DNA from 3 places in the Paenibacillus sp. FSL M7-0802 genome. Region 2 is predicted to be linked to each of the others. Evidence: riboswitches for the same ligand, from Rfam matches in the RefSeq annotation. Region 2 holds a riboswitch; each other region holds the start of a gene.

Region 1 (7,454 bases), 210 kb from region 2:
GGGCACAAGATCTGGACATGCTGCGGGAGAATGCGAATTTGAATGGAGAATCGTTCAGCGGCAAAATGAGCAAGCTTGGGTCCGAGTATGCCAAATGGTATGCGCGCCTGCGGGTACTTCCGCCTGAACTGACGAACGCGATTGACCACGGATATGTATATGTTCACGATTTGGACCAATATGCGCTCGGAACTACAAATTGTATCTTTATCCCGTTTGGTCGTTTACTGCGAGACGGCTTCAATACAGGCAACGGCTCTGTGCGCACACCGCAAACGATTATGTCCGCTATGGCACTGGTCGCCATTATTTTCCAATCTCAGCAAAATAGCCAATTCGGAGGTGTCTCCGCCAATAAAATAGATTGGGACCTTGCCCCATACGTTGCCCGGTCCTTCCGCAAGCATCTGCGCAAGGGACTTCGGTTGTTCGAGGAAGAGATAGAATCCCATCTGTCTGACGACGAACTACATATGGCCAATCCCCATTTGCAAGAAGTCTGCCCTCGTTCATACGCATTCGCACGCGAAGAAACGGAAACGGAAACCCGGCAGGCTGCTGAATCGCTCATTCATAACCTGAACACCATGAGCAGTCGGGCGGGTGGACAGATTCCATTCACTTCACTGAATTACGGAATGTGCACGTCTGCTGAAGGACGGCTTGTTACTCAATCGCTGCTGGAGGCCACTATTCGCGGCTTGGGCAGCGGGGAAACTCCTATTTTTCCGCAGCATATTTTCCAATGCAAAGAGGGAATCAACCAGGCAGAAGGCGACATCAATTATGATTTGTTCTTACGGGCAGTAGAATGCTCTAGCAGACGGATGTATCCCAATTTTGTGAATGTGGATGCCACCTTCAACTTGCCTTTTTACCGTGCTGATGACCCGGATACCATTATAGCGACAATGGGTTGCCGTACCCGCACCATTTCTGACCGTTTCGGTAGAAACCGGCAGAGTGGCAAGGGAAATCTCTCCTTCAATACCATTAATCTGGTGCGGCTTGGCATTGAGTATGGTATTTGCACAGGCAAACGCCTGACACCTGACCGTGATCGCTTTGATGCGAGACTGGAAGAAGTTATGCGCATTGCGGTGGATGGCCTAATCCATCGCTATCAAATCCAGACCAGCCAACCGGCCAAAGCCTCGGACTTTATGATGCGCGAAGGGGTATGGGAAGGTGGAGAACAACTGGCGCCAGATGATAAGGTGGGAAGCGTACTAAAGCACGGTACGCTTTCGATCGGGTTCATCGGGCTGGCTGAGTGCATGAAGGCACTATACGGGAAACACCACGGGGAGGATGATTTCGTATACCGCGAGGCACAGCGAATCATCACTTCCATGCGCGTGTATTGCGATCGAATGAGTGAATATCACAATTTAAATATTACATTGTTCGCTACGCCTGCCGAAGGTCTGTCGGGCAAGTTCACATTGCTGGATCAACGTGATTTCGGGATTATCCCTGAGGTAAATGATCGAGAATATTACACGAATTCTTTTCATATTCCCGTGTATTATACGCTCCCGGCTGCTCGTAAAATCAGCTTGGAAGCTCCGTTCCATAACCTCTGCAACGCTGGTGCGATTTCATACATCGAGCTGGATGGTAACGCGCGGAATAACCCGGATGCGTTTCTTAAAATTGTTCAGTACGCGCTGCATCAGAACATCGGCTATTTCTCTATCAACCACCCGGTGGATCGTTGTACGGAATGTGGTTATGAAGGGATTATCGGGACAAGCTGCCCCCAATGCGGCACAGATGAGGAGCATACACACTTTCAGCGCTTACGTCGGGTAACCGGATATCTGACAGGAGATTATACCGTTCGCTTTAATGCTGCAAAACAGGCAGAAGTTCGAGACCGGGTGAAACATAAGTGAATTTGTGTGGCTACATTCCGGAATCTCTGAACGAAGGATACGGCCTGCGCACTGTCGTGTTTATTAGCGGTTGCCGTCATGCCTGTCCCGGATGCTTTAATCCAGCGTCGTGGAGCTTCCGTGCAGGTGAGCCATTTACACCCCAACGACAACAGGAAGTCATTCGTGACATCATGGATAATCCGTTGTTGGACGGACTGACTCTCTGCGGGGGAGATCCGTTTTTCTCAGCAGCAGAATGCTCGCAATTTGTGCGTGACTTCCGCGAGGCCTGTCCCGACCGAACCGTGTGGGCTTATACTGGCTTTGTCTATGAAGATTTACTCACAGATCAGGAGCGACAGGAGCTAGCGCTTTTGTGCGATGTGATTGTGGATGGTCGTTTTGTAGAACAGCAAAAGGACCTGACCCTTCCCTTCCGGGGCAGTCGCAACCAGCGTCTGGTAGATGTAAAAGCCAGTATTCAGGCAGGCTATACCGTTTCATTGGCTTAACGCGAAGTTTACCCGGCAAGATGCTATATATCTAAGACAAGTCCCCATCATGGGTAAGGCTTGTCTTTTTTTCATATAGCTAACTGTTTCCATTGGAGTTTCTATTGCGCATCCTGTAAGTTTCACTTATGATGGTGAACAAGTATACGAGTGCATAATTATTCGTCATACCTTAACCGCATAGCTTGGAGATAGGTGTCTGTTCTATTCAGATCAGGCTTAAAAGGGAAGCCGGTGCAAATCCGGCACGGTCCCGCCACTGTAAACGGGGAACTTTCAGCTGTTCATATATCCACTGGTCCACAGACCGGGAAGGAATGCTGAGAGTCATGATCCGTAAGTCAGGAGACCTGCCTATTTTAACAACATCGCAAGTACCTACGGAAGATAGGGAGGTGTTAAGAGCAGTCGCCGTATTTTTGATTTTTTAATCACGGAGGCATTCTTTCCCCTACTTATTTTTAACTCTGGGGGAAGAATGCCTTTTTTGGTACGTAAAAATAAAACAGCTACCCACTAGGAGGAAAAGTACATGTCCATTATTGAATGGCCTGAATTGTCCGGCTTGATTAGCAGTAATCTGGGATATCCGCGTATCGGCGAAAACCGGGAATGGAAGAAAGCACTGGAACGCTTCTGGAACGGCAGCATTAACGAAAGCGAACTGCAGACGGAGATGAAAAGATTACGGTTGGAGCATCTGAGCAAGCAGCGTGACAAGGGGATTGATCGCATTCCTGTCGGAGACTTCTCCTATTACGATCACATGCTGGATACATCTGTAATGTTCGGTCTGGTACCCGAACGGTTCAACCATCGTCCCGCAGGTCCGGTTCCTCTGTCCGTGTATTTTGGGATCGCTCGTGGACAGAAGGGAGCAACCGCCAGTGAAATGACCAAATGGATGAATACCAATTATCACTACATCGTTCCTGAATTGGCAAACGCAGTCCCGGTGTTCACTGAAAATAAACCCTTACAGGCTTATCGTGAAGCAAAACAAGAGCTAGGCATTGATGGGAAACCGGTCCTCATCGGCCCCTATTCATTCGTTACCTTATCCAAAGGCTATGATCGTAAGGATTTGGCCGCCATCGTACGAAGCTTCCTGCCACTGTACACCCGTATCCTGTCTGAACTAGCGGCAGAAGGCGTTCAGTGGGTCCAAATCGATGAACCTGTCCTGACCACCTCATTCCCGGCAGAGGATTTGGACATTATTCAGGAAGTCTATGAAGCTTTGACTCAAGCTGCGCCCTCCTTGAATATAATGCTGCAAACCTACTTTGGCAGCCTGGACCATTATGAGCGTCTGTCCGCACTTCCGGTACAGGGATTGGGTCTTGATTTTGTGTATGATGATGGCGAAAATCTTCAGCATATATTGCAGCATGGCTTCCCTAAAGGAAAAACGCTGGGCGCTGGGGTTATTGACGGGCGCAATATATGGCGAAGCGACCTGAACGCTGTGGCTGCCCTGCTGGGTCAGTTAGCAGAACAAACCACTGCCGCACAGCTTATCGTACAGCCATCATGCAGTCTGCTGCATGTGCCAGTCAGTCTGGAGGCAGAGCACAAGCTGGACAAGGAGCTGGTGCAAGCGCTGGCCTTTGCCGATGAAAAGCTGGAGGAAATCGCCGTCCTGACGGCTGCACTTGGCAAACACGATCCTTCCGCACTCGCCAAGCTTGAGCAAAGTGCGGATGCGGTAGCCCGTTTCAACAGTTCAGCGGCACGCGTACAGACAGCTGCCGATCTGGCCGACCTGTTGGCAAAAGAGCCTCTGTCACGCAGCGTTCCTTTCGCCGAGCGTCGTGAGATTCAGCAAAATAAGCTGAAGTTGCCTCCACTGCCTACGACGACCATTGGTAGCTTCCCGCAAACCGCCGAGATCCGCAAGGCCCGCCTGCACTATCGCAAAGGAGAATGGTCAGCCGAGCAATACCGGGCGTTCATCCAACAGCAAATTAAGGAATGGATTGATATTCAAGAGGACATTGGCATTGACGTGCTTGTTCATGGAGAATTTGAGCGGACCGATATGGTTGAATTTTTTGGCGAAAAGCTGAACGGCTTTGCTTTTACGCAAAACGGATGGGTGCAGTCCTACGGCTCCCGCTGTGTTAAACCGCCGATTATATACGGAGACGTTTCCTTCGATCAGCCCATGACCGTGGAAGAAACGGCATTCGCCCAATCGTTAACTTCCAAGCCTGTTAAGGGAATGCTTACAGGCCCTGTGACCATTTTGAACTGGTCTTTTGAACGTAACGATATTCCTCGTAGTCAAGTTGCTTTACAGTTGGCTCTGGCATTACGGGCAGAGGTAGAGGCACTGGAACAAGCGGGCATCGGCATGATTCAGGTCGATGAGCCTGCAATTCGTGAAGGGCTTCCACTGAAAAAAGAACAACAGCAAGCCTATCTGGACTGGGCGGTTCAAGCCTTCCTTGTGACCACGGCCACCGTTGAACCTGCGACCCAAATCCATACGCACATGTGCTATTCCGAATTTCAGCATATGATTCAGTCCATCTCCGATATGGATGCCGACGTCATATCTATTGAAACTTCGCGAAGTCACGGAGAACTGATTGTCAGCTTTGAAGATCAGGTATACGACAAGGGCATCGGTCTGGGCGTGTACGATATCCACAGTCCGCGCATCCCCGATGTATCTGAAATGCTAAGCATGATCCAGCGTGCTCTGCGCGTACTGCCATCAGATTTGTTCTGGGTTAATCCGGACTGTGGTCTGAAAACCCGCACCAAGGAGGAATCTATCGCCGCCTTGCGACTAATGGTACAAGCGGCTCAAGCAGCCCGGGCTGCATTGGCTGTATCCAACTAATCTTTTTATCGTATCGAATCGCACCATCATTTCACCATATCCTATTCCCCTTTCCGGCCCTTTTTGGTAAAAGCCGGGAAGGGGGATTTATTCTAGGTCATATAATGTATAAACGCCTTGAATATGCTCCATTTTCATCTGCTTCATATGTACGCCTAAGCCATGTTCTTGATCCCAGGAGCAACTAAAATTCAAATACAGTTCATCCTTTGCCGATGAGTCGGAAATCAGTATAGACACAAGCTGTATTCGATCCAGCAATTGTTCCGGCCGCTCCACATAAGGCGCATATTCATCTGGGTCCTCTCCCCATATACTGTAAGCATTCCGGTACTTTTCCACTATGCCAGCATAATGATGGTGTATGGACTCCAACACTTGAGGATGAATAGCTGACGAATATTCCATATACTGCTCCCATGTGTTTTTTTGCAACTGTGTAGGTTCTTCTATAGTCTGTGCCTGTTCTTCGGAGTCAGCCCCCACGATAAATTCGACTTCTACTTCCGAGGGCTGCCCGCAAAAATTAAGATGTACTACACCACGCAGAACAATCTCCTCAGATACATCCCAAGACTCATCATCCTGTTCCAGTTCCATATACCAATTTTTCCAATCCACCCTTTACCCACCTCTTCATAAAAAGTAATATTTAACCCTATTGAATACTTTACAATCTATCATTTTAATGAATGAAATTAAAGTAGCATCCTATTTGTGCTTCCAGCCATATTTCGAGTAATTTCCAAATAAAAATACTTTTTTCTACAACATTCGCTACTCAATAAAGCCTCCAAGGAAGGAATTCTGCCCATTTTGGCACAAATATTTTATTATTAAAAATTTAGTACCTTGCATTAATCAGTACATGATGTTAAATTATACCTGACTACTGTTCTATAATTAGTACCTGTGACAAATTATGCACAAACACACGTTTCTTTCCCTTATTCCGAACGACACCTATGAATTATTGATAACATCCAGGAAGGGAGCACCGCTCGTGAATGTGAACATCCAATTCAAAAAAGGGGTACTGGAACTGTGCGTTCTAGTTCTAATTGGACGCAAAGACCGTTATGGCTACGAGTTGGCGCAAGCCGTCTCCCGTCATATTGAAGTAGCCGAGGGAGCCCTATATCCACTGCTTCGCCGTCTAGTATCAGAAGGATACTGCACAACGTATTTACAGGAATCGACCGAGGGGCCTCCTCGCAAATATTATCGGCTGACCGATACTGGCAGTCATTATACAAGAATACTTACGCGGGAATGGAATGATTTTGTCCATAATGTCGCAAGCCTACTGGAGGAAGGAAATTCCGATGAATAGAAAACAGTTTCTTACAGAGGTGGAACAGCGTCTTTCTCCTCTCCCTGCAGAGGTACGCAATGAGCTGCTTAGTGATTTGAGCCAGCATTTTGACTACGGGTTGGTTAATGGCAAAAGCGAAAGTGAGATTGCCAATGAGCTGGGTAACCCGGAGGATATTGCCCGAGAAGCGTTGGATGATCCCAATGCAGCCTGGAACGATTCTCCTCCGCTTCGTCAGGGAAGCTTCGCACGCAATCTTTTTACTTTCTTAGGGCTGCTGTTTCTCAATTTGCTAATCTCCATCCCGATTATGGCTACCCTATGGGCAGTATGGGCTTCATTGGCCGTGGTATCGGTCAGCTTCATTGCAGCCCCCCTTCTCGCCGTTACTGATTATGCACTAAACAGCACCTTTTACCCGGCCAAATTCTTTTTCTCTATCACGTTGACGGGTATAGGTCTATTGCTGCTGCCTGGAGTACGTTATCTCCTACTCCTTATGGTCAAGGGCACAGTACGATACTGGAAATGGAATCAGACTACCCTGAGGGGAGCTTACTAACAACATGAATAAAAAGTGGTTTATTGCAGCAGGTCTGTGCATTGTCATCGGCGCAGCCGGAATGGTGGCCTACGGTGCCCCATGGAGTCAACAAGTCATGAAGGAAACAACTGCGATTAACAAAAAATGGACGTTTACACGTGGTCAGCTACAGAAGCTGAAAGTGGACAGTTCTGATGATGTCTCTATTTTGTTTGCTCCTGGCTCTGGCGACCAAGGTACGATACGCATTAGCGGAGAAGTTCAGACAAAAGTAGCCGACCAGATTCATAATGCCCAAATTGAGAACGGTAAGCTTACGATTCAATCGGAGCCGGCCCCTTCCTTGTCATTC
Region 2 (7,454 bases):
GATTTGGATTTTTCCACATCATAGCCAACAGGCTGTAAGTTTACATTCGTATACGGATAGTTTTTGGATAAAACCGTATCCGCTGTTTCCTCCAGCCCCGAGGTTACACCTTCCACCATTGCCTGCTTGTTAAAGCCATGCTGGAGTGCCAGACGTACCCGAAGGTCTGCCAGCTTGGGATTGGATGAGTTGAGTAACAGGCTTCTTGTACCTACAGGCTCGGACAGCGTGGTAACATACTGATTCGTGTCGCGAAGCTGTTTGAAAGCATCCAGACTAATGACACCCTCTCCATAAATCAGATCCAGGTCGCCTTTTTCAAAGGCCATTACACGGGTTTCGCCATCGGGAATGATTTTTACCGTAATTTTATCCACCTTCGGTGCAGTACCCCAATAGTTCGGATTACGCTTAAAGGTTGCATATTCATCTTGCTTGTATTCATCCAGCATCCAAGGTCCTGTACCTACAGGTTTCTTGATTCCTTTGGACGTATCTCCATCATCCGGGAACCCCGCTTCACCCAGAAAACGGAACGGGCGAACGACAGACAAATCCTGAAGCACTGGGTAGTATGGCTCTTTGAGCGTCATTCGGAAGGTGCTGTCATCTACAGCTTCAGTTTTGTCGAGAACGCCTACTATACCAAGCCAGCTGTGCGTTTTCTCATTTTTCATAATAGCGTCAAAGTTCTTTTTGACAATGGTCGCATTAAATAGCGTTCCATCCGAAAATTTCACACCTTTGCGCAGCTTAAACGTATATATTTTGCCGTCCTTGGAAATAGTCCAGGATTCAGCCAAAGCAGGCTCCAGCTTGCCTTCTTGCTTGTAGCTGACTAACGGCTCATAGACCATGGATTGTGCAAAAAGTTGGGAAGGATTGTATACGTGAGGATTCATCGTACCAATGTCACGCGGCCACGATAGCGTGATCGACTTTTCATTGGCAGCTCCGTCAGTAGAGGTGGATGCAGGGGTGTTTTCCTGCTTCGCGCAGCCCAAAACAACGGATAATAAGAGGAGCGCCACCAACATAAGGGTGGCAGTCTTGCGGTGTCGAACGGACATCAATGTATTTCCCCTTTTCTATATATGTGATAATGATTATCATAATCATATTTAGAATAGGTACCACGTTCTATTTTGTCAACAATATTCGACAAGCAATCCTCTTATTTATTTTAAATTTGTATAATATTAAATTTATGGCTTAATTCTCCAACGCTTGAAACAGAGTACGCGTGTACTCATGCTGTAACAAGTCTTCATCCCATTCCTTAAAGATTTCCACGATCTCCCCCTGAACCATGACGGCAACTCGATCACAAAACTGGCGAGTAGATTGGAGATCGTGAGTGATGAATAGGTAGGACAACTGACGTTCCATCTGCATTCTTTTGAGCATGTCCAGTACAGAAGACTGCGTTGTCGTATCCAGATTGGCGATCGATTCATCGAACAAGATAATATCCGGCTCCACCGCCAACGCTCGGGCAATACATACCCGCTGTTTTTGCCCGCCACTCAGCTGTGCTGGGTATTTTTCCAGACTGTCAGCCTCCAATCCTACCGATTCCAATAGGGACAGACAAATATCCAGCGCCTGCGCTTTTCGCTCAGGAAAATAGTTGTGGATCGGCTCCATTAAAATATCTCGAATGGTCATATGAGGATGCAATGAGGAGGACGAATCCTGTGCAACCAACTGGATTCGCTTGTACAGCTGAACGTCCTTCATCTTTTCGAAGTGTATAGGCTGATGATCCAGCCAAATCTCCCCTGAGGTCAACGACTCCAACCCTAGAATACATTGTGCCAGCGTGCTTTTGCCACTTCCACTTTCCCCCACCAGTCCAAGACATTCACCCTGTCGTAACTCCAGACTCACCTTCTTCACGGCCCGCTCGCTATCTTGCGTGCTGAACCAGCCTTTTCTCCGTTTGCGGACAGGGTATGCTTTGGTCACATTCTTCAATTCCAGCATCACTGGTGCATCCTTCCTTCCGGGCTCATCTCCAACACTCGATCTGCTATGCGGCTCATACCTTGGCGATCATGTGAAATCAACAATATGGTGAGATCAAAGTCTTCTCTCAATTGTTGCAACAATGCCAAAACCTTGTCGCGGTTGATAACATCCAACGCCGTAGTAGGCTCGTCGGCAATAAAGAGGCTCGGACCTGAGCTTAACATTGCAGCCAGCAGCACCCTTTGACACATGCCTCCGCTTAGTTCAAAAGGATATGACGACAAAATATGCTCAGGATCTGCAAACCCAACCTTGCGGAGCAGAGAGCGCAAATAGGCCTCCCGCACTGGAGTAGCGCCTCCTCTGGCTATCTCCGTGGCACGACTCAGCATCTGCCGCATCCGTGACAGCACGCCCAGTGGGTGGACTTGCTTCGGTGCAGTGTGGGATGGGGCTGCATCAGCGTGCCCCGGCTCCATCTGGTCGTGCGGCATCCAACGCCGCCCGTACAGTCTAAGCGTATCCATCAGCTGGGCGCGGACAGTCCGGATCGGATTCAACCCGCTCAGCGATTGTTGAATGAGCAGGGCAATATCCTCTCGGCGCAGCCTTTGCCAGCGCCGTTCCTGGAACGGGAGAATGTCTTCCCCGTTATAGTAGATACGCCCTTGCGTAACACCGATACCTGGCTCCAGCATGCCTGCGATTGCGTGTGCGGTCAGACTCTTGCCGCATCCGCTCGGTCCGGTCAGGGCCACAATCTCCCCTGAATATATGGAAAAGCTCACATCCCGCAGCAGTGGTTTGCTCCCACTTCCGCTTGCTCCTACGCCTGTGCGGCAGATTTCCAAATGTTCCACGTGTAACAACGGTTTTCGCCCTGCCACTTGTTCTATCGTATCCTTGCCCCCAAGGGCTATTTGATCTCCCACTATTTGGCCGCCCCCTTTTCCGAAAAGCGGTCGCCCAAAAGCTGGCAGGCAAGTACGAATAGCATAATCGCCAAGCCCGGGAAAATCATGACATGCGGAGCCACCTGAAAATATGAGGTTGCATCATGCAGCATCACGCCCCACTCTGGCTTGGGCGGCTGTACACCCAGTCCAAGAAAGGATAGCCCCGCGATCATCAGCACCACGCGTCCGATATCCCATACCGCATAAACCAACAACTGCGGCAACGTTTGTGGCAATACATAACGTCTCAGTATACGTACGTGTGAATTGCCGGATAAACGGGCATACCGAACGTAGTCCTCCTGACAGGCTTTTTGAACCAGACTACGGATATACCGGACATAGCCCGCCCACCGTACCGCAATAATCGCAAGGGTCATGTTAACAAAACCCGGGCCCAAAATGCCCACAATTGCCACCGTTAAAATAATATCAGGAAAAGCCAATACGCCATCGATTCCCCGCATGATCAGCTGATCTACACGTCCACGCACATAACCAATGAGCAACCCTATAGGCAGACTAAAGCACAGCGTAGCTACAGTAATTGCACATGCGATTAGCACGCTCGTCCGTATCCCGTAAATTAGCCGTGACAGCACATCCCGACCCAGATGATCCGTACCGAAAGGATATTTCCGACTGGGTGGTGCCAGACGGTTCAAAAGATCCACTTGAAGAGGATCATGAGGAGCGACCCATGGAGCCAATAACCCAAGCAGCACGATCAGACCAAAAAGTACGCCTCCTGCCAGCAAGCTCCCTTGAAAGGAAAGCCGTATCTTTTTCATTTTCAGCTTCCCCCTTAACGCAAACGTAGCCTCGGATCTATCGCCGTCTGGACCAAATCCACCAAACACTGAACACCTACTATTAAAAATACGGCAAAAATAACATACCCCTGAATCACCGGATAATCTCGCTGGGTAATCGCATCTATAAAATACTTACCTAACCCCGGCCATGAAAAAATGGTCTCGACGATGACATTACCTGCCAGCATAAATGATAGATTTGTACCTAGCAGTGTAATCATAGGCAGAACCGCATGCTTAAATATCTCAAAAAACAGGATATGCATACGTGAAAAGCCTCGAGCCTTCGCTGCTTTCACAAAATTCCGGTCACCCAGCTCCAGCATTTGAGCGCGCAGTACACGGGCTTGCACCGCTCCCAAACCTGCGCCAAGAGTCAGCGCTGGGAGCACTAGATGTGTCCAGTCCTCCCTTCCCATGGATGGGAGCCAGCCCAAGCGAACGGAGAATAGATAGATCAACAGAAAACCAAGCCAAAAAGAGGGAATCGACGATCCCAGCAGGGCAAACAGCCTGCCCAGACGATCCAGTGGGCCGCTGATTTTTAGCGAGGCAGCCAGTCCCAGCCCCAGCGTAAGCACCGTCATGACGGCAAAGCCCGCAGCAGCTAGCTCCACAGTAGCAGGCAGTCTGTTCCATAGTTCGGCTAGCACGGATTCCTTGGATACATACGAGGTGCCCCAATGCCCCGTGAACACATCTCGCAGCCAGTTCACATATTGAATATGAAGCGGCTCGTTTAAGCCCAGTTCCTGCCGTAGCGTCGTCAACGCCTCCTCAGAGGCAGGGACATTATGCGCGGTGAGCAAAATAGTAGCAGGGTCACCAGGAGCGAGCCGCATCAGTACAAAAGTCAGCGTGGATACAACGAATACAATGATGAGCAGCTGCGCCACACGTTCCAGTATAAAACGAATCATAGGATACGCAGCTCGTTATTCCGTAATATCAGATTGCGCTGTAATGTAGTAATACTCGATCGGATGGGGTGTAAAACCCTCCACCCCTTTTTTCACACCAAACACATTATCAGGATGCACAATGAACGACTGTGGCAAATCCGCATTGATGATATCCAGCGCTTGTAGTGTCACAGCATTACGCTGCGCTGTATCCTTCGCCAGCTTCAAGCTGTTAAGAATACTCTCTAGCGGTTTGGAACTATACCGGCTTACATTGGCTTCGCTTTTCGAAGAATAAAACATGTCCATAAAATATTGCGGCTCTCCTGTATGAGCAGTAAGCATGCTGTACATTGCAAAATCCCAATCGTTTTTGGTCAACGCCTCGTCGATATTTTCCACCTTGCGAATCTTGACCTGGATTCCCTCTTTCAGCAATTGGCTTTGGATGACCTCAGCCATAACGGAGAGCTCTGGACGCTGAGGGAAAGTCAGCAGTGTAACCTCGAACGGCTTGCCTTGCTTAGTCCATGTCCCTTGGGCGTCTTTCTGCCACCCATCCTTCGTCAACAGCTGCTCTGCCGTTCCGTTCAGCGCTTTACGCTCAACTTTACCGAAGGGAAGAATGCTCGGGAACGGACTGCTTGCTTCCGTACCGAAGCCCCTCATGACGGCGCTCACAATCGATGCGCGTGGAATCAGGCTGTCCACCACCTTACGGTTCGCCGCATCCTTGAATACTGGCGATTCCATATTGTACACGATCATATGGGTGCGCAAGGAGGGAGCCGACAGCACTTGTAGCTTGTCGTTCTTTTTCAGTACCTCTGCGTTATCAACCGGAATATCCGTCGCCACGTCCACCTCGCCGGATTGCAGCGCCATCAGGCGCGAATTCCCATCCGTAATGAACTTCATCGTCGCTTCAGCCAGTCGTGCCTTCTCGCCCCAATATCCGTCATAACGCTCTACGACCAACGATTGGTCTTTGTTGAACGCTTTGATTTTAAAGGCGCCTGTCATCGCTGGGTAGCTCTGCTCATCTTTCATCGATGCCACATCCAGTACAATCGTCGATGGATCAGCTAGATTGGACACCAGCGCCGCGTTCGGCTGGTTTGTCGTGATTTTCAAAGCCAGCGGGCCGCTTACATCAATGGACTTCACATTCAGTAAATCCTTCGCCAGATGGCTTTTCTCGATAGAGCGCAGCAAAGACGCTTTTACACCTGCTGCATCCATACTCTTTCCATCATGAAAAGTGACTTTATCCTGCAAGCTGAACGTCCAAACTGTAGGACTATCCTGCTTCCACTCCTTTGCCAGCCAAGCCACAGGCTCCAGCTTTTCATTCAAACGTACCAGTGTCTCACCTGCACCGGATCGCATCACATCCCAGCTATTATCTCCGTGCGGGTCAACGCCTGACGGTTTCCATGTATACGCCATTATCAGCTTTTTACCTGTCGCTGTTTGTTGTGCTGACGCGTTTTCACCCTTGCCGGAGCTATCCGACGTCTTATTGCTGGTACATCCCGAAAGAGCCATAACTGCCAGAAATAGCATCACCCCTGTACATATCAACCATGAACGCCTGCTACGATTGCTAATCATTCAAAGAATCCCCCTCTATCTTGTAAAATCATATAAACCTAACGCAAAACGCGAAAAAAGCATTCCGGACCACTTGATCAGCAGTCAGAAATGCTTTCATTATAAAATGTCAAAACTCACCTCGAAGCCAACTCCAAAAACATAGAAGGGATCAGATCGGTTTCAGACATTCCGTATGCAGCACGCCTAACCACCTCCCCAGCATCCCGTGGGTCTGACAGTGATGTCAAAACAGGCAGGTCTCCTGACTCCAGGCGCATCTTTCAGGCCTTCCCGGTTCTTCACAGTTCCAGTGGCTGTTCTGAAAGCTCCAGCAGTATCCTGCTGATGCCTGTATACAGTGGCGGGTCCGTGTCGGAATCTACCGAACTTCCCTTTTAAGTGAACACGCTCAACAACCATCTACATGGTCTCAACAAAACCTCGTACATAGAGTCGTCCGGCTCACACCTGTTTTCTTCCTTTATTTCTTTCCATTACGATCTTATTTTGTTGTCACAGGCTTGTCAATAAATGCTGCACAATAATTTAAATTTGAACGATGTAGCGAGAATGAAGGTGATGTCTATTCATTGCGTGCACGAAATGAACGTGCTAAAATTAGGTATATAGATAATCATCGTGTCCGTATACTAAAAAGAGTCTTCGCCGCGCCAACGGCAAAGACTCTTAGGACTTGAAAGGCTGTGGATCACCACCACGGCGCGCTGCACAACTAAATGTTAATGCAAACGAAACCCACCGTTAGGCGCCTAACCTAATTACGCGGTGGGTTTTCGCTTGTTCCGAAATTTCCGACGTAGCCAGCGATAAAGTTTACGAATACTAAACACCAGGCTTAGTAAAGTAACCATCCAACGCAACACATCGTAGCACGACACAAGGTTGACCATCGGCTTCACCCCCTTTCGGGAAGCTACACCGTGGTCCGAAAACATCCACCACTATTCAAAATCCATAAGGTAAATTATACCACGGCCTCGCCCACTACTCTAGCAAATTCCTCTAGTAAATAAATCAACTTAAGAGTTAACTTTAGCGCCACTGCACAGTCGGACAGGGTCAATATCTATATGTCCCCAGACGGCAAGGGTTTATTTATTCCTAATCATCAAACCTTCTGTGGAACCTCCTGAACCGTCACGCTTTTGACCGATTCGCCCTGTTTTCTTGTCAAAACGATGTTCAAGACAATC
Region 3 (7,454 bases), 240 kb from region 2:
TCCTCTTTGTCTATACGCAGTGCGTCGATGACTCCGTCGAAATGATCAAATACTGTGCCAAATTCCACTTCCGGCCTGGAAATCAAAAGTACGTGAATCCCCAGCTCCAATGCAGATTGAACCTTTTCATCCACTGCTCCCGTGCGTCCGCTTTCCTTGGTGACCATCACGGTCGTGCCATAGTGCTTGTACAATGCTTCATTCATCTCGCGGGAAAAGGGTCCCTGCATGGCAATAATATTCTTTTGCTCCATGCCCAGTTCGCTGCATTTCTCCATATTGTCCAAGCGCGGCAGCATGCGTGCAACCAGACGAATCTCAGGGTCTCCGAGTAAATGCTTGGTGAACGTGCCGAGCGTCTTACTGCCTGTCGTAAGCATTACAGAGCCTTTGAGTTGCTTCGCTTCTAATGCGGCCTCTTCATAGGAAGACACGATGTGGAGCAACGGATGATTGTCATATACCAGTCCCGTTCGCTCGTAGCGAATATAAGGAACTCCGGATACGCGAGCGGCTGTCATCGCATTCGCATGTGCTTCTTCTGCAAAAGGATGACTGGCATCAACGACGGCCAGTATTCCCTGCTCCCGAATCATTGCAGCCATTTCATCGGCTGTCATTCGGCCTGTACGTACGTCTAGTCCCACTTCGGACAAGCTGGCTGCCGCGCTTTCGGTTACGACCGAGGTCAATACGTTGAAGCCATTGTCACGGATTTGCAGCGCCAATTCCCGAGCGTCGCTCGTTCCGCATAGCATGAATATCATGAGCCCTTCACCTGCCCGCTTCCGTTCACTACAGATGGCGTATGTGAATGCTCGTGATGGTGATCATGGTCATCATGGCTGTGAGCATGGACATGCTCATGAGTGTGATCGTGGCTGTGTGTATGGTGATCATGATGATCGTGCTCATGTGCATGATGATGATGTTCATGGTCGTGCTCATGCTCATGATGGTGATCATGATCGTGATGGTGATCGTGGTCATGATCGTGGTGATGATGGTGGTGCTCCTGCGCCTCCAGACGGAACTGGCAGTTATCACAATTGGCCGTAACCTTGCCAAACAAGCCTTCCTTAGCTCGCTCCAGCACCAGTTCAATCAATTGGGGATGGAAACCAAAATATCCGCCCATCTCCACTTGTAATGCAGGGTGAGCCTCGGCAAATTCCTGGGTCATTTCTCCGATGCGCTTAATCAGCACACCCGTGAACAGAAAATAGGGAAGCACAATAATCTTTTTGGCCCCCAATCGTACACAACGCTCCAATCCATCGGGAAAAGAAGGCTGCGTCACACCGATAAAGCTGCTCTCTACCCACGTATAAGAAAGCTGCTCCCACAGCATACGGGTGATTTTGAAAAAGTCACTGTTCGCATCTGGATCGCTACTTCCGCGTCCTAACACAAGTACCGCCGTTTCTTCGTCGGATACCTCGGGAAATGCCTCTACAGCGCTATTCATTCCCGCTGGAATCGCAACCGGACGGGCCTCTTTCAAGCGGCTTTGCAGAATGCTGACGATTTTCTCGTGAACGCCAATCGGGCGTCCGTATACAAATTCCACCTGCGGATATTTTGCTTTTGCCCGGTCAATAGCCATCGGAATATCAATTTTGGCATGTACCGCTGCAAACAAGATAATCGGAATAAGAACGACACGCGTCGCCCCTTTCTCCACACATGTTTGCATCCCTTCAGCAATGCTGGGACGTGCCAACTCCAAGAAACAGGTTTCCACGCACATATCCGGTACCCGGTCTGCCACTGCCTGTGCAAATTCCAGCAGCTCCTGGTTCCCCTCCGGGTCCCGACTTCCATGTCCAACCAACAATATTGCATCCACTGCTGTTTTTTCCTCCTCTTTAATAGGGATAACCTGCATGACGCCCTATTTTATATATATGCTTGTATCCAGTTCATCAGGCCTTCATTCCATTAATCACCACAAACCGCATTCACTTCTACCGTTGCTGGTGCATCTTCATGCCGGAAACCCGCAACGACGCCTACACGTTTAAAAAATTTATGAAAACGCTCATTCGGATGCCCTTTTTCCTTATATTCAGCAATGACGTTCTCCACGATATCAGTAATCTGATCACCCGGAATTCCTTCCGCTACGGGCTGAGCGGCATGAGCATTGCGACCGAATTTTTTGCCACCGAGGAAGAGGTCGTATCCTCCCTTGCGATAGACGATTCCGATATCCTCCAGCACCGCTCCATAGCAGGCCATACCGCATCCGTTCAAAGCAATACTCGTTTCCTTGGGTGCCTGTAACCCGCCAAGTACAACCTGTAGATGCTCAGCCACAGGCACAGCGTCATCCTTCTCCATATTGCAGAAGTCGCACGCCTTCACCTTAAACACATCGCCAATCGGCATGACAATGAATCGTTCATCCCGCAGCCGTCCGACCAGTTCCTCGGGGTCTGCACACGGCACGCGCAGCACGATCTGATGATCTGGCGTGTATTCCAGCTCGCCGTCATCACCCGCTACCTCGGCGAGCAGCGCCATCTGACGAGCGGTGAACTTCTTGTTTCCCACACCCGGGGAAACGCCCACCTCAAACAGCGCAGGCTTGCCAAAGCCGCCTGTCGCCATTCCAGCCGTAGCCCCCGCTCCGGCCACCGCTGACGTTCCGGCGGTACTCTCGGCGGTAGGCGCTTGCCCGCTCCAGCGAGCGTTGGCTGCGCCAGGCAGCTTGCCGCCGACAGCGAGGCGGCTTAGTGCCTCTGCCGCCAGCGATGCTGGGGCTGCGCCGGTTTGCACAGCATTCGTTGCCTGCACGGCAGCCATCGCTTGCGGGCGTGCCTGCGTCGCAACCGCAGCGCCGCTCGCGGAGGGTCCAGCGGGCGTAGTCGGGGCTGCGCTTGCCTGCGGTGTATCCTCTTGTGCGCCCAGCGACCACGGCTCCGCTTCCGTGCGGAGACGCTGGTGCGGCTTGAGTGCCTGCTCGGTCGCATCTAATGTGTATTTGCGCTGATATCCGCGCGGAGTCACGATCAAGCCGTCATACACTGTCGTCGAGGAATTGCCGATGATTACAGTCGTCAGCATCCCAATGTCATGGTTCAGCATATCTTCCAGCGTCGTTACAATAACTTGCTGACGTTCACGATAAGCACTTTTCACCAACCCGACTGGAGTTTGCGGATCGCGGTAACGCAGCAAAATGGACTGCGTCTCCACAATCTGGCGGGTACGCCGACCACTGCGCGGGTTGTATAATGCAATCACAAAATCGGCCGAAGCCGCTGCTTCTACGCGCTTCACAATCGTTTCCCATGGGGTCAGATGATCACTCAGACTGATCGTGCACGCATCATGCATAACTGGCGCCCCCAACAGTGATGCACAGGACTGAATAGCCGAGATCCCCGGTACGACTTCTACCTCAACCCCGTCCTCGCGTCGCCAGCCTTTTTGCATCAGCACCTCATACACCAGCCCTGCCATACCATAGACTCCCGCATCTCCACTGGAAATGACAGCTACCTTCTTGCCCATCTCTGCTTGGCGAACCGCCTCCTGTGCACGGCTCACTTCCTCTGTCATTCCTGTGCGTACAATCTCCTGTCCGTTCAACAACGGACGGATCAAATCAACGTAGGTATTGTAGCCGATAATGACCTCACTTTCGGCCAGCGCATCCAGCGCCCGTTTTGTGATATGTTCCATATCTCCTGGTCCAAATCCAATCACCAGCAATTTTCCTAATGGGCTCATCGTGCTCCTCCTATTCATCCTTTTCAGGGCAGCTATGCTATCTATTTCAATGATTTATGCACATCGTGTAACTCAAAAAAACCCCATCCTGCCCGGATGGGGTTTCTATGTACGCATCTCTCATCAGACGAACAAACAGCGTAAGAAGACACTATTTGTCTTCCTCCAGCCTGCCGTTGTTTTCCATCTGACTGTTTACGCTTCAAACGCTGCTGCACGTTCATATCCACGCAAACCTCTAGCCAACATGGAAAAAGCAACGTGTGCCTGATTTCCTGATTTCGTACACCCATCCTCTCCACGAAGGTTAACGGTGCATACAGATCAAGGTAGGTCTCCTGGCTTGGCATCAACGGATTCTTTCGTCTTCCCCGTTTTTCACGAGTGACCATTTTAAAAAATCCTCTTCCTTACAGTGGCGGGACCGCTCGGGATTTGCACCCGATTCCCTGTTACCCTTTGCTCAACCGCAAAGGCACCTTGTCTGTCCGCTATTTGATTATGGGTCTTATCATAACCTTGCCTCAATCAGTTGTGCAAGCACGAAAAACGCTTTATTTCAAGTTCTCTGCTTTATTTTTTAACATATGTAGCAATTCGTCCGGGTCCGCAGAGATACTTAATAACGCTGGGTGCTCGGCCCCGGTAAACCCTTCTTGCACGCTATGACGCACCATTTCTACTAACGGGTCAAAATATCCATTCACATTCAACAGCCCAATGGGCTTGCGATGAATCCCGATTTGCGCCCAGCACAATACCTCGAATAGCTCCTCGAAGGTTCCCAAGCCACCCGGAAGAGCGATAAACGCATCGGCCATCTCGCTCATTGCCGCTTTACGCTCATGCATGCTTGCTACCTCAATAAATTCGGTAACTCCCCGATGAATGATCTCTGCATCAAATAATAGGGTGGGCATAATGCCAGTGACCTGACCGTCACCCGCCAGCATTCCATCCGCCACCTCTCCCATCAGCCCCCTGCTAGAGCCACCATAGATCAGACGGATATGATGACGAGCCATGGCTTCCCCCAGCTTGCCTGCAGCCTCAACATATACCGATGAATGTCCAGGTCTGGACCCGGCAAATACGCAAATAGAATTCATTAACGTCTCAGCTCCTGTCCTAAGTATCATGCATCGAAACTTATTCATTATATTAGATAAACATTTTCGCTATAACAAAAATCTTTGTCGATGCATGTCCAACAAAAAAAGATAAAGACCTCGTAGGCCCTTATCTTTATTTTACTCTGTATCCCAAAATATAAGTTCATTTTTTAGCATACTGCATTTATAATTTCTATCTCATTTCAATGACCATTCACGATCTTCAGACCACAGCCATGCACCGAATCGTTATGTTCAAAATATTTACCCAGCTCCACCATCATCGCGCCCATGCGCTCTTCGGTTGGAAACACGACTCGGTCAATCCCTTCTTCCACAATGGACTGTGCAGTCACCTTCCCTACGGATACAGCAATCACATCCTCACGAAAAGCTTCCAGTAACTCCTCGATTCGATTTTGCTCTCTGGCATATTGGGCCAAAAATCGGATTTGCGGACCACTTGTAAACGTAACAGCATCAACATTACGATGGATAACATCCTCCAGTAACGCCTGCAATTTTGCTTCCTCAGGTGGGATATGCTTATAAGGAAGTACCTGGCGGGTCACTGCCTCCTGCTCGTCCAGCCACTTTACCAACCGTGGAGCTGGATCGCCATGCAGTTGCAACAGTACTTCCTTCCCCTTCAGATCGTATGGGGCGAAAGCTCCTGTCAATCCGATCAAACTTCCGTCCTCGTCTCGTACTGCTGGCGTAAAGCCACGCTTTTTGAGTCCATTGACCGTCTTGTAGCCCCGCGCTGCAATGTTGGAAGATTGCAGCAACTCCATGATCTGTTCGGCCACGCCCATATCCTCTGCCATATCAAACAGGGCATCCAGCCCCATACCTGTCGTGAAGATGTACCAGTCCGGAGGGTGCTTCACCCACGATACAACAGCGTTGCGCAGCTCGATATCATCCAAAAAAACGGTGCCCTGGGCCGGGCGCTGTACTGGCTCACCCCCCATCTTCACAACTAGCAGCGCCATTTCTTCTGCTTTACGGGGACCAGCAAGAGCGACTCTCTTACCTGCCATGCGTTGTGCCATTCTGTTGCCTCCCTTGTAGAAGTCGTATTTCTTTCTACCAAGTATACAATCAGAGGGGTAAAAGACAAATAAGAATTACTTTTCCGATAAATACAGTAATCTTATAAGTGGTCGTGTCCTGTTCTGCCTCCATGCTGGCTTTCTTTCTGACTACTGCTATCCCGCTCTCCGTTAGATGCCTTATCATCTCCGCCTCTCCCTTTAGATTTGGGTCGGAGCAACATCCATAGCAACAAGGGCATGATAACAAAAAAAATGATCATCACCGCGGTCCACTCCCGGCTGAAATCATAAATTTGCACGATGTTGGAGAACAGCATAAACGAACAGACGTAACCCAACAAACCTACGGGCCAAACCATCAGACTTCCCCATGCATGGGCAAACATACGCTTTACTGCCAAACTGGTAACGTACAGGTCAACCCCAATCTTCGTAAGAAAGGTCGGTACGGTCAGTGCGGCCACGAACAAGTCGAACCGATCCAGAAAGTCCGTTAGCTGCAATTGACGCACTAGTTCATAGGATGGATAAAATAGCCGGGACAAGATAGGAACACCAATAACCAACTCCGACAGCAACATCAGCATGGTCAGAAATGCGGTTCCGAGCAAATGCCCATACCACGCACTACGCCCATTATAGCTCTTCCCAGAAATCACAAAGGGAACCATCATGATATCGGCCATATATCCCAGCATGCGCCAACTGCCCTTGATCACTCCATCTACTTCCGGATGTAAATAGGGTCTCAATACCGAAAAATCCATATTACGCCCGAAAAAAAGCGGCATGGTCAGCAGCGTCAGAATCAACAAAGGTACAAAAATCTCGGTCATATTCACGATGGTGCTTATTCCGCCTTTGGCCATAAACGCCAGAGTCAAAAGCAAAATAAGAGATACGACAACAATCGGAGTCAGCGGCAAAAGTACAACCTCCACCAAATCCGTGATAACTCTCAAATCCCGTGCAAAAATGATCAGAAATAAAATAAGGTAGACTGCAAGCAGCATACGTCCTAGCACAGGGTGAGAGCTCACCATGGCCTGCATCAGGTCCTGATCAGGAAAACGCCGCTTGAGTCTCAACATGGCCCAAATCGGCAAGCATAGCACGATAGCTGCAATTACACATGTCCAGTAGGCATGTTGATTCGCGTAATCTGCTGCCTGCGCCGGAGCATGTATAAGGGTAATAGCGACCTCCATCAATACACCAAGCAGCACGATTTGTCTGGTTGTGAACTGTCTCATGCAGGTACATCCTCCTTTTGCCCGCAGGCATCCATTACACGATTTACAACGTAGGGGGGAGCCACATGTCAATAAAACGGGCCAGCCATGTAGCCACATAAACAGTGCTCTTCGTTGATGTTCCGTAAATCCAGACACCAATGCTAATGACATACAATACGCGTGAGATCCAGCGATTGACGGCAGGCGCATCCCTAATACTTTTGCGGTCAATCAGATACATGAAGAGCATAGCCAGCAATAAAGGTAATAGAAATACTTTATTCATTCTGGATTTGCTCCTTTTTGACCCC

What was found. Region 2 has a riboswitch for cobalamin ahead of MHB54_RS13930 (ABC transporter substrate-binding protein). Riboswitches for the same ligand answer to the same signal wherever they lie in the genome.
Region 1: linked by a shared signal. The riboswitch ahead of metE (5-methyltetrahydropteroyltriglutamate--homocysteine S-methyltransferase) and the one ahead of MHB54_RS13930 (ABC transporter substrate-binding protein) in region 2 are both predicted to bind cobalamin.
Region 3: linked by a shared signal. The riboswitch ahead of cobJ (precorrin-3B C(17)-methyltransferase) and the one ahead of MHB54_RS13930 (ABC transporter substrate-binding protein) in region 2 are both predicted to bind cobalamin.

What each region holds. Positions count from the first base shown of each region.
Region 1 covers NZ_JBBOSD010000001.1:3,197,288-3,204,741, reverse strand. The annotation lists gene MHB54_RS14895 (anaerobic ribonucleoside triphosphate reductase) at 1-1,898, shown strand, start outside; gene nrdG (anaerobic ribonucleoside-triphosphate reductase activating protein) at 1,895-2,392, shown strand; cobalamin riboswitch at 2,569-2,764, shown strand; gene metE (5-methyltetrahydropteroyltriglutamate--homocysteine S-methyltransferase) at 2,925-5,243, shown strand; gene MHB54_RS14880 (DUF6985 domain-containing protein) at 5,331-5,864, opposite strand; gene MHB54_RS14875 (PadR family transcriptional regulator) at 6,247-6,576, shown strand; gene MHB54_RS14870 (DUF1700 domain-containing protein) at 6,569-7,120, shown strand; gene MHB54_RS14865 (DUF4097 family beta strand repeat-containing protein) at 7,125-7,454, shown strand, end outside.
Region 2 covers NZ_JBBOSD010000001.1:2,985,324-2,992,777, reverse strand. The annotation lists gene nikA (nickel ABC transporter substrate-binding protein) at 1-1,070, opposite strand, end outside; gene MHB54_RS13950 (ABC transporter ATP-binding protein) at 1,213-1,989, opposite strand; gene MHB54_RS13945 (ATP-binding cassette domain-containing protein) at 1,986-2,903, opposite strand; gene nikC (nickel transporter permease) at 2,903-3,718, opposite strand; gene nikB (nickel ABC transporter permease) at 3,733-4,662, opposite strand; gene MHB54_RS13930 (ABC transporter substrate-binding protein) at 4,678-6,258, opposite strand; cobalamin riboswitch at 6,476-6,679, opposite strand; gene MHB54_RS13925 (nucleobase:cation symporter-2 family protein) at 7,370-7,454, opposite strand, start outside.
Region 3 covers NZ_JBBOSD010000001.1:3,226,865-3,234,318, reverse strand. The annotation lists gene cobK (precorrin-6A reductase) at 1-767, opposite strand, end outside; gene MHB54_RS15025 (sirohydrochlorin chelatase) at 764-1,849, opposite strand; gene cobJ (precorrin-3B C(17)-methyltransferase) at 1,942-3,738, opposite strand; cobalamin riboswitch at 4,050-4,235, opposite strand; gene MHB54_RS15015 (LOG family protein) at 4,293-4,847, opposite strand; gene MHB54_RS15010 (uroporphyrinogen-III synthase) at 5,054-5,905, opposite strand; gene MHB54_RS15005 (GerAB/ArcD/ProY family transporter) at 6,007-7,161, opposite strand; gene MHB54_RS15000 (hypothetical protein) at 7,205-7,429, opposite strand; gene MHB54_RS14995 (Ger(x)C family spore germination protein) at 7,422-7,454, opposite strand, start outside.